Regions from separate parts of the Saccharothrix syringae genome, predicted to be linked through region 3. Evidence: riboswitches for the same ligand, from Rfam matches in the RefSeq annotation. Region 3 holds a riboswitch; each other region holds the start of a gene.
What was found. A riboswitch is a leader RNA that binds a small molecule or an ion and turns the genes downstream of it on or off. The one in region 3 is predicted to bind cobalamin.
Positions count from the first base shown of each region.

Region 1: another riboswitch for cobalamin. It lies ahead of cobN (cobaltochelatase subunit CobN); the one in region 3 lies ahead of EKG83_RS34370 (CbtB-domain containing protein).
Region 2: another riboswitch for cobalamin. It lies ahead of EKG83_RS23245 (prenyltransferase/squalene oxidase repeat-containing protein); the one in region 3 lies ahead of EKG83_RS34370 (CbtB-domain containing protein).

Region 1 covers NZ_CP034550.1:2,486,549-2,489,778, forward strand. Annotated here, with positions in the region: gene EKG83_RS11700 (precorrin-8X methylmutase) at 1-264, opposite strand, end outside; gene EKG83_RS11705 (hypothetical protein) at 261-1,268, opposite strand; cobalamin riboswitch at 1,276-1,411, shown strand; gene cobN (cobaltochelatase subunit CobN) at 1,447-3,230, shown strand, end outside.
Region 2 covers NZ_CP034550.1:5,362,418-5,365,647, forward strand. Annotated here, with positions in the region: gene EKG83_RS23240 (hypothetical protein) at 1-13, opposite strand, end outside; gene EKG83_RS23245 (prenyltransferase/squalene oxidase repeat-containing protein) at 127-1,536, opposite strand; cobalamin riboswitch at 1,621-1,761, opposite strand; gene EKG83_RS23250 (cytochrome P450) at 1,850-3,109, shown strand; gene EKG83_RS23255 (DMT family transporter) at 3,220-3,230, shown strand, end outside.
Region 3 covers NZ_CP034550.1:8,291,943-8,295,172, forward strand. Annotated here, with positions in the region: gene EKG83_RS49275 (hypothetical protein) at 1-55, opposite strand, end outside; gene EKG83_RS34360 (group I truncated hemoglobin) at 188-559, opposite strand; gene EKG83_RS34365 ((2Fe-2S)-binding protein) at 668-1,324, shown strand; cobalamin riboswitch at 1,373-1,547, shown strand; gene EKG83_RS34370 (CbtB-domain containing protein) at 1,579-1,764, shown strand; gene EKG83_RS34375 (CbtA family protein) at 1,774-2,505, shown strand; gene EKG83_RS34380 (HAD family hydrolase) at 2,597-3,230, opposite strand, start outside.

The sequences.
Region 1 (3,230 bases), 5.1 Mb from region 3:
CAGCCGCCGCCGCGTCACGCCCGAGGCGACCATCTGCGCGTCGCACAGCACCGGGGCGCCGCCCAGCAGCGCCTCCCGCGCCCCGCGCACCACGCCCGGCGAGAAGGCCACGTCGTCGACCAGGTCGACCATGCCGCACGCGTGGATCATCCGCACCACCACCCGCGCCACGTCCGCGGGGAACCGGTCGAGGTCGGCCTCGGCCCGGATGGTGGCGAACGACCGGCGGTAGATCTCCGCGCCGTCCCTGACGTAGCTGGTCACCTGATCTCCTCGTACCCGTCGTCGGTGGCGACGAACTCCACCACGTCCCCGGCGGGCCGCCCGCACCGGCGCGCGCAGCCCGACCAGTGCACGCGCCCCGCGTGCGGCGTGCCGACCCACCGGGCCACGTCGGCCCGCACGTCGCTCAACGACTTCGCGCACCCCGGCCGCCCGGTGCACGCGCTCACCCCGTGCCAGGGGGAGTCCGGCGAGGTGAACAACCCGTTCGTGTCGGTCCCGGCGGGCACCACCACGCTGCGCCACGGCGTCACCCGCACCGGCACCCCGGCGAGCAGCCGCGCGTCCAACCGCCCCAGCGGCACCCCGGCCACGACGACCGCCCCGACCGGTCCGGGCATGACCGGCGTCACAACGGCGGGCAGGCGCTCGTCGACGACGGTCCCGAAAGCCGAGGTGATCCTCCCCACACCGCCGTCCACTTCGGACAGCCGCCAGGCGTCGCCGCGCACCTGCTGGAACAACCGCGCCGCGGTCACCACCGCCGCCACCGGGTCGTCCACCCGGACCCCTGAATCGTGGCCTGCCAGGAACAACGCGTCCCCGACCAGCCCGATGTCGCCACCCAGCCCGCTGACCGGGCCACCGACCGTGACCAGGAACCGCCCGGACAGCCCGGCCAGCTCCGGCACCGCGCACAGCGCCGCGTCGATCCCGTCGACCAGGGCCTGGTTGTCCTCCAGCGGCGCGGCCACGACGTTCCGGATCCGCTCGTGCGTCACCGAGGGCAGCAACCCCGCCTCGCGCAACCGGGCGCCCAGCTCGACCTCTGCCCCCGGTGCCAAGCCCCTGACCTGCACGTTGGCCCGCGAGGTCAACTCCAGGAACCCGTCCCCGAGCTCCAGCGCCGCCTCCCGGAGCACGTCGAGCTGACGGGCGCTCAGCGTGCCGCCGGGCACCCGCACCCGCGCCAGCCCGCCGTCGGCCGCGCGGTGCACGTCGACGGCGCCGGGGCAGGCGTCCGGGCGAACTCGGTCGGTGGACATGGGCTGGATGCTAACCGCCCGTTAGGGTGGCCTCCGAACGGCGAAGCAACAGGAGGAAGCCGGTGCGAGTCCGGCGCGGTCCCGCCACTGTGACCGGGGGAAGCCCCGGGAGTCAGGAACTCCGCCCAGCCGTCCCCTACGACCTGGGGCGAGGACCCCCGAGGGATGGAGCCCGCACGTGATCCTGCTGCTGTCGACCTCCGACACGGACCTGCTGTCCGCCCGCGCGAGCGGCGCCGACTACCGCCTGGCCAACCCGGCCCGCACCACCGTCGACGACCTCCCGGCCCTGCTGGAGGGCACCGACCTGGTGGTGGTCCGCATCCTCGGCGGCCGCCGCACGTGGGAGGAGGGCCTGGACCACCTCCTGGCCGGCCCTCGCCCGGTCGTCGTCCTGGGTGGCGAGCAGAACCCGGACGCCGAGCTGATGGAGCTGTCCACCGCGCCCGCCGGCGTCTGCGCCGAGGCGCACGCCTACCTGGCCCACGGCGGCGCGGCCAACCTGGCCCAGCTGCACGACTTCCTGTCCGACACGGTCCTGCTCACCGGCCACGGCTTCAGCGCCCCCGAACCGGCCCCCACCTGGGGGATCCTCGACCGCGAGACCGGCACCACCCCCACCGGCCCCACCATCGCGGTGCTCTACTACCGCGCCCACCACGTGGCCGGGAACACCGCGTTCGTCCACGCCCTGTGCGACGCCATCGAGGCCAAGGGCGGCACCCCGCTCCCGATCTTCTGCGCGTCCCTGCGCTCCGCCGACGAGTCCCTGCTCGCCGAGCTGCGCAAGGCCGACACCCTGGTGGTGACCGTCCTGGCGGCGGGCGGCACCACCCCCGCCACCGCCTCCGCCGGCGGTGACGACGAGGCGTGGGACGTGGGCGCCCTCGCGGCCCTCGACGTCCCCATCCTCCAGGGCCTGTGCCTGACCACCAGCCGCACCGCGTGGGATGAGAACGACGACGGCCTGTCCCCGCTCGACACGGCCACCCAGGTGGCCATCCCCGAGTTCGACGGCCGGATCATCACCGTCCCGTTCTCCTTCAAGGAGGTCGACGAGGACGGCCTGACCGTCTACGTGGCCGACCCGGAGCGGGCCGCCCGCGTCGCGGGCCTCGCCGTCCGCCACGGCAGGCTCCGCCACGTCCCCCCGGCCGACCGCCGGATCGCGATCATGCTCTCGGCCTACCCGACCAAGCACTCCCGCATCGGCAACGCCGTCGGCCTGGACACCCCCGCCAGCGTCGTCCGCCTGCTCGAAGCGCTCCGGGAACGCGGCTACGACATCGGCACCGACCTCCCCGGCGTCGACAACCAGGACGGCGACGCCCTGATCCACGCCCTCATCGCCGCCGGCGGCCAGGACCCCGACTGGCTCACCGAGGAACAGCTCAAGGGCAACCCGGTGCGGCTACCCGCCACCCGCTACCGGACCTGGTACCAGACCCTCCCCGCCGACCTCCGCGAAGCCATGGAGGAGCACTGGGGCGAAGCGCCGGGCACCCTCTTCGTGGACGGCGACGACATCGTCCTGGCCGCCCTGCGCTCCGGCAACGTGGTCGTGATGGTCCAACCCCCGCGCGGCTTCGGCGAGAACCCCATCGCCATCTACCACGACCCGGACCTCCCCCCGAGCCACCACTACCTGGCCGCCTACCGCTGGCTGGAACAGGAGTTCCAGGCCGACGCGGTGGTCCACGTGGGCAAGCACGGCAACCTCGAATGGCTCCCCGGCAAGACCGCGGGCATGAGCGCGTCCTGCGGACCGGACGCGGCCCTGGGCGACCTGCCCCTGATCTACCCGTTCCTGGTCAACGACCCGGGCGAGGGCACGCAGGCGAAGCGCCGGGCCCACGCCACCCTCGTGGACCACCTGGTACCACCCATGACCCGCGCCGACAGCTACGGCGACATCGCCCGCCTGGAACAACTCCTGGACGAGCACGGCACCATCGCCGCCAT
Region 2 (3,230 bases), 2.9 Mb from region 3:
CCGCGATCAGCACCGCCGACGAGGCGGCGAGGCCGCGGGAGGTCGCTCGCGGACGCCGGTGTGCCGTTGCCGCGCGGGCGGCAGCCGTGACCGGTATCGCCGACGAGGCCGCGAGACCGCGTGAAGTCACTTCCCGACCCCGGCGTGCCGCTGCCGCGCCACCACCAGCAGCAGCGCACCCGCGGCCAGCAGCAGCGAACCCAGCCACGTGGCCGGCCCGACCGGTACGCCCGTGCGGGCCAGCTCCCGCCCGCCACCGGCCGCCGCCACCGCGGTCGTCGTGGTCGTGGTGTCCGAAGTGGAGGCCGCCGGGGTCGTGGAGGTCGGTGCCACCGGGCAGTCGAGCACCGGCACGCCGGTCACCGCGCCCTCGGCCGACAGCTCGGCGTAGCCCACGCCCACCAGCCCCAGCACGGCCTGCGCGCTCGCGGCCTGCGCGGTCGCGGCGGTGAAACCGGTCCGGTCGTAGGCGATCGCACCGCGGTCCGCCCCGGCCGCCGAGCAGCCCTGGGCCAGCCCGGCGAGGAACGCCGCCGCCCGGTCCGCCTCGGCGGTCCGACCACCCGCGCGCAGCGCCTGCGCCGCGAGGCCGGTGCTGTTGGCGTTGCCCTCGTCGTCCTTGCCGTCCTCGCGGAACCCGCCGCCCGGCTGCTGCTGCCCGGCCAGCCAGGTCAGCGCCTCGGCCAGCGCCGCGTCGTCCGCGGGGGTCCGGTCCACCGCCAGCAGCGCCTGCACGGCCATCGCGGTGGTGTCCACGTCGGGCACGCAGGGCTCGGCCAGCAGTTGCACCGGGAAGCCGGTGCCCGGGCACCGCGTGCCCAGCATGAAGTCGACCGCGTTGCGCGGCGCGCTCTGCCGGCGCTCCAGCGCCAGCACCGCGAACGCCTGGGTGAAGCCGTTGGAGAAGTCCTGCGGGACGTCGGAGAACCGCCCGGAGGGCGCCTGCAGCGCGGTCAGGCCCGCGATCAGGTCGACCCCGCCGAAGTCGGTCGGGTCCAGGCCGCGCACCTGCACGGCCAGCGCGAGCTTGGCGTACGAGCCCGCGTAGGAGGTGTTCGGGTCGCCGAAGTGCAGGTAGGTCGCGACGGTCTCGGGCCGGGCGAACCAGGCGGTGATCGCGTCCGCGCGGTCCTCGGCGACGCCGGCGGCGGCGAGGGCGAACAGCGCGTCCAGGGTCAGGCCGTGGTCGACGAACCGGGTGCCGCCGTACTCGGTCTCCAGGTGGTCGCCGTCGACGAGCCGCCGGGCCAGCCACCCCGCCGCGGCGGCGGCCACGCCCGCCTGGGCCGCGCTGGCCGAACTCGCGTTGGCCGAAGCCGCGTCTGCTGGAGCCGCGCCGACGGGAGCCGCGTCCGCCGGAGTCGCGCCGACGAGAGTCGCGTCCGCCGGAGCCGCGCCGACCAGAGCCGCGTCCGTCGACGACGTGCCCGCCGAAGGCGCGTCGGCCGGCGGCTGCGCGTGGGCGTGCGGCGCGACCAGCAGCGCGGCGACGGCGGCGACCGCGGCGGCGGTCCGTCTGATCGGCCTGATCGGCATGTTCGACCTTTCCGGGCGCGAGGCGCGCGAGCGGACCCCGGACGGCCTTCACCCGGGCTCCGACCCGCTGACCTCGACGGTGTCTGGAGCGTGCCGCGCGTGGCGGGTGTTCGGGCTCGTCCCGGGCCGGGACCTACCGTTGCGGGCCAGCGCCGGACTTCGACCGGCTTCCCCCTGTTCACGCGCGATTGCCGATCGTCTGCCACCGACCACGGTGTGTCAATCCGCCTGTGGCGCGATGCTCGCCACCCGCGCATGCGGTTACCGTTCGTCGATTCGATCTGGGGACGGACTGGGGAACGAGGGGTGTGGGATGGCGACTCTGGCGTCGGTGCGCGAGGGCCTGGTGGCGTGGGTCGCACGGCGTTCGGCGACGCGGTGGATCATGGGCAAGATCGGTTCACGGGCGTTGTCGCTGCTCCCGGACCGTGCGCTGGTGCCGCTGAAGCGGGACGGCGTCGAGCCGGTGGCGGAGCTGGAGCGGATGCGGGAGTCCGGGCCGGTGCACCGGGTGCCCGTGCCGTTCGGCATTCGCGTGTGGTTGGTCACGGGCGAGTCGGAGGCCAGGGAAGTGCTTTCCGACACAGCGGCGTTCAGTAACGATTACACCCGCCTGGGCGCGGCGGTGGGGCGGCTGGAGCAGTCGCCGGGTGGTCTCGGGTTCGCCGACCCGCCGGACCACACCCGGCTGCGCAGGCTGCTGACGCCGGAGTTCACCATGCGCCGGCTGTCGCGGCTGGTGCCGCGCATCGACGAGATCGTCACCGAGCGGCTGGACGCGATGGAGGCCGCGAAGGGGCCGGTGGACCTGGTCAAGGAGTTCGCCCTGCCGATCCCGTCGCTGACGATCTGCGAGCTGCTGGGCGTGCCCTACGACGACCGCGACCGGTTCCAGCAGCTCGCGGCGGCGAGGTTCGACCTGTTCGGCGGCGCCGGCCAGGCGCTGGGCGCGATCTCGGAGTCGCTGGAGTACATGCGCCACATCGTGGAGCGCGAGCGCCGCTCGCCCGGCGACGGCCTGATCGGCATGATCATCCGCGAGCACGGCGACGCGGTCGACGACGCGGAGCTGGCCGGCCTGGCCGACGGCGTGCTCACCGGCGGGTTCGACACCACCGCGAGCATGCTGGCGCTGGGCGCCTACGTGCTGCTGCGCGACGACGAGGCGCGTGCCGCCATGCGCGACGACGACGCGGCGGTCGCCCCGCTGGTGGAGGAGCTGCTGCGGCACCTGAGCGTGGTGCAGGTGGCGTTCCCGCGCTTCGCCCGCAACGCCCTGACCGTGGGCGGGCAGCGGATCGAGGAGGGCGACGCGATCGTGGTGTCCCTGGCGGCCGCCAACCGCGAGGGCACGCCCGGGTTCGACCACACCCGCAAGTCCTCGTCGCACCTGGCGTTCGGCTACGGCGCGCACCGCTGCGTCGGCGCCGAGCTGGGCCGGATGGAGCTGCGCGCGGCGTACCCGGCGCTGCTGCGCCGGTTCCCGAACCTGCGCCTGGCCGAGGACCGCCCGGTCTTCCGGGCCGCCTCCATCGTCCACGGCGTGGACCGGCTCTTGGTCCACACGCGCTGAGCGCCCGAACGGGGTCCGCAACGGCGCGGGCCCCGACCTTGAAGCAGCGCTTAACGCACGTGCATGAGGTTTCACTTTTCTTGAAACCCCCACCGGGGCACGGTGGTCCCATGACCGGACG
Region 3 (3,230 bases):
GCCGGTAGCCGGTGTCGCCCAGGTGCCGGGGACCGGTGTGGTCGGGCTCGGGCACCGCGCAGGTCAGGCGGCGCAGGTCAGGCGGCGCAGGTCAGGCAGCACGGCCGGGCGGCGCGAGGCAGTGCGAGCCGCGCGACGTGGGCCGGGCGGTGCGCGCGGTGCGGCGCCGGGCGGGTGGCGCCCCGGGTCAGGCGGCGGGTGCGGCGGGGGCGACGATGTCCGCCGACAGCGGGGCCACCACGCCGATGATCTCCCCCACCGTCTCCGCGGGCACCCCCGCCGCCGCCAGCGCCTCGGCCAGGTGGCCCGCCACGAGGTCGAAGTGCGCCTGCCCGATGTTCATGCCGCGGTGCACCTCCTTCATCGAGCGCCCGGTGTACTCCTGCGGCCCGCCGAGCGCGGCGGTGAAGAACTCGACCTGCCTGCCCTTGAGCCGGGACATGTTCGTCCCGCTGAAGAACGGGGCCAGCCCCGGGTCGCCCAGCACGCGCCCGTAGAAGTCGTCGACCACGCTGACCAGGGCTTCCTGGCCACCGATCCGGTCGTAGGTGCTCGTCATCCGCGCCCCCCGGGGTGAGTGGGAGCCACCAGTGCACCGCGGCGGCGTTGCCGCGCCGTCAACCCCGCGTCGCCATCGTGAAAACCCCGGGGCGGCAGACTGGGCCGCGTGTCCGAGTTCGCCGATGTCCTGGCCACCCTGCGGCAGGTCCGCGGCCTGAGCCCGTTCTTCGCCCTCGACGTCGGCCGTCCCGACCCGGGCTGGCACGACGGCGCCGCGCTGCTGGGAGGCCCCGCGCTGCCCGACGTCCTCGGGCGGATCGCCGACCGCTACCGCACCGGCGAACCGCGGGTCGCCGCCTCGCTGTTCTTCCTGGGCTACTCCGCGCGGCTGCTGTGCCCGGTGGTCGCCGCCCGCGTGGTCGGTGGCGCGGTGCCGGACGTGCGGCCGGCGAACCTCTGGTGGCGTTACGACGAGGACGGCCTGCGGGTCCGGTTGAAGGAGCCCGTGGCGGGGGTGGGCGTCGCCGAGCCGCTGGCGCCGGTGGTGGGGGCCCTGCGCGCGGTCACGCCGGTGGCGGCCGGGTTGCTGTGGGGGAACGCGGCGTCGTCCGCGGCCGGGGCGCTGCGGACCGCGGCGCGTGCCGGGGTGGCGACCGCGGAGCAGTGCGTGGCGCTGGGCGAGGAGCTGTTCGCGGAGCCGCCGCTGCGGGGGACCGGGGTGTTCGTCCCCTTTCCGGGCGAGGTGGTGTTCCGGCGGCGCAGCTGCTGCCTGTACTACCGGCTCGACGGCGGCGGGAAGTGCGGTGACTGCGCGTTGACGTGAGGCGCACGACAACTCTTCCGGCCGGTTGTGCCGCCGGGCGATCGACATCTACGGTTCGCAGGCCGCAGTGGACGGGAAGCCGGTGGGAATCCGGCGCGGTCCTCGCCACTGTGACCGGGGAGCCAACCCGCCGAGCACGTCACTGGTCGCACGCGCGGCTGGGAAGACGCGGGGACGGTGTCGATCCGGGAGTCAGGAGACCGGCTGCGGCACGAGTTGTTGTTGACCTTCCACGAGGTATGGAGGAGGCCGTCATGACGAGCCCCGCGCAGTCCGTCCCCGTCCACGTCCCCAGGTGGGCCTACGCCGTCGCGCTGGTCGCGCTGCTGGTGACCTGGCTGGTGCTCCAGGAGAACGGCATCGCGCTCGGCCACGCCGCCGAGACCGTCCACGAGTTCTTCCACGACGGGCGCCACGCGCTCGGCGTGCCCTGCCACTAGGCGCGCCGGGTGTCCGCTTACCGGAGTCTGCTGCTGCGCGGGATCGGTTCGGGCGGGTTGTCCGGGCTGCTCGCGGGTCTGGTCGGGGTGCTCGTGGTGGAGGCCCCGATCCGGGCGGCGCTGGCCGTCGAGGAGGCGCGGCCGGCCGAACCGGGTGCCCACGACCACGGTGAGGTGTTCAGCCGCGGCACCCAGGTGGTGGGTGGCGCGCTGGCGGCGGTCGTGGTCGGGCTCGCCGTCGGGGCGCTGTTCGCCACCGCCTACGCCGGGGCGCGGCACTGGTTCCCGACCAGGGCGCCGTTCACCCGGGCGGTGTGGCTGTCGGCCGCGGCGTTCGGCGTCGCGGTGCTGCTGCCCGCGGTGAAGTACCCGGCGAACCCGCCGGGGGTCGGCGAGAGCACGACGGTGGAGTACCGGACGGTGCTCTACCTGGGGTTGATCGCGGCCGGGCTGCTGGTCGTGCACGGCGCGGGCGTGCTGGTCCGGCGGTTGGCGCACCTGCCGGCGCCGGTCCGGGCGGCCGTCACCGCGGTGGCCGTGGTGGCCGCGCTGGCGGTGCTGCTGGTGGTGTTCCCGGCGACGCCGGACGACGTGCCCGCGGACGTGCCGGCGGGCCTGCTGTGGGAGTTCCGGCTGGCTTCGCTGGCCGAGCAGGCCACGCTGTGGCTGGGCCTCGGCGTGGTGTTCGGCCTGCTGGTCGACCCGGCGGTGCGGGTGCGGAGGCGGGTGTCGGCTCTTTAGCCGGGGACACCGGGGTTCGGCGGGTCCCAGCGGTCCGCCGAACCCCGGTGGGCCCGGTGAACCGGCGGGGCTTCAGCGGTCCCCCGGCCCCTCAGCCGTCCAGCAGCGGGGCGAGCGTCGTCAGGTCGACGCCCACCAGGGAGTCGCGGAACACGCGGCGCTCGCCACCCGGCACCTCCACGTCGCACGGCACCACCAGCACCGTGCAGCCTGCCGCCACGGCGGAGGCCACGCCGGTGGGCGAGTCCTCGACCGCCACGCACCGGGTCGGGTCGACGCCGAGCAGGCGGGCGGCCCTCAGGTACGGCTCGGGCAGCGGCTTGTTCAGCCCGTCCACCTCGTCACCGCAGACGGTCACGTCGAACAGGTCGCGACCGATGGTGTCCAGCGCGACCTCGGTCAGGCCCCGCTCGGTCGAGGTCACCAGCGCCATCGGCACGCCGGACGCCCGCACCGCGCGCAGCGCCTCCCGCGCGCCCGGCCGCCACGGCAGGCCGGCCCGGAAGACCTCCTCGGTGCGCCGCATGATCCACGCCGCGCCGTCCTCCAGCTCCTCCTCGGTGGGCGCGTCGACGCCGACCTCGGCGAACAGCATCGCCATGGTCCGGGGGACGCTGGAGCCGACCATGGCGTGACGGGTCTCCAGCGACAGCTCACCGCCCAGCTTCTCGACGAACTCGAACAGCGGGACGTCCCACAGCTTCTCCGAGTCCAGCAGCGTGCCG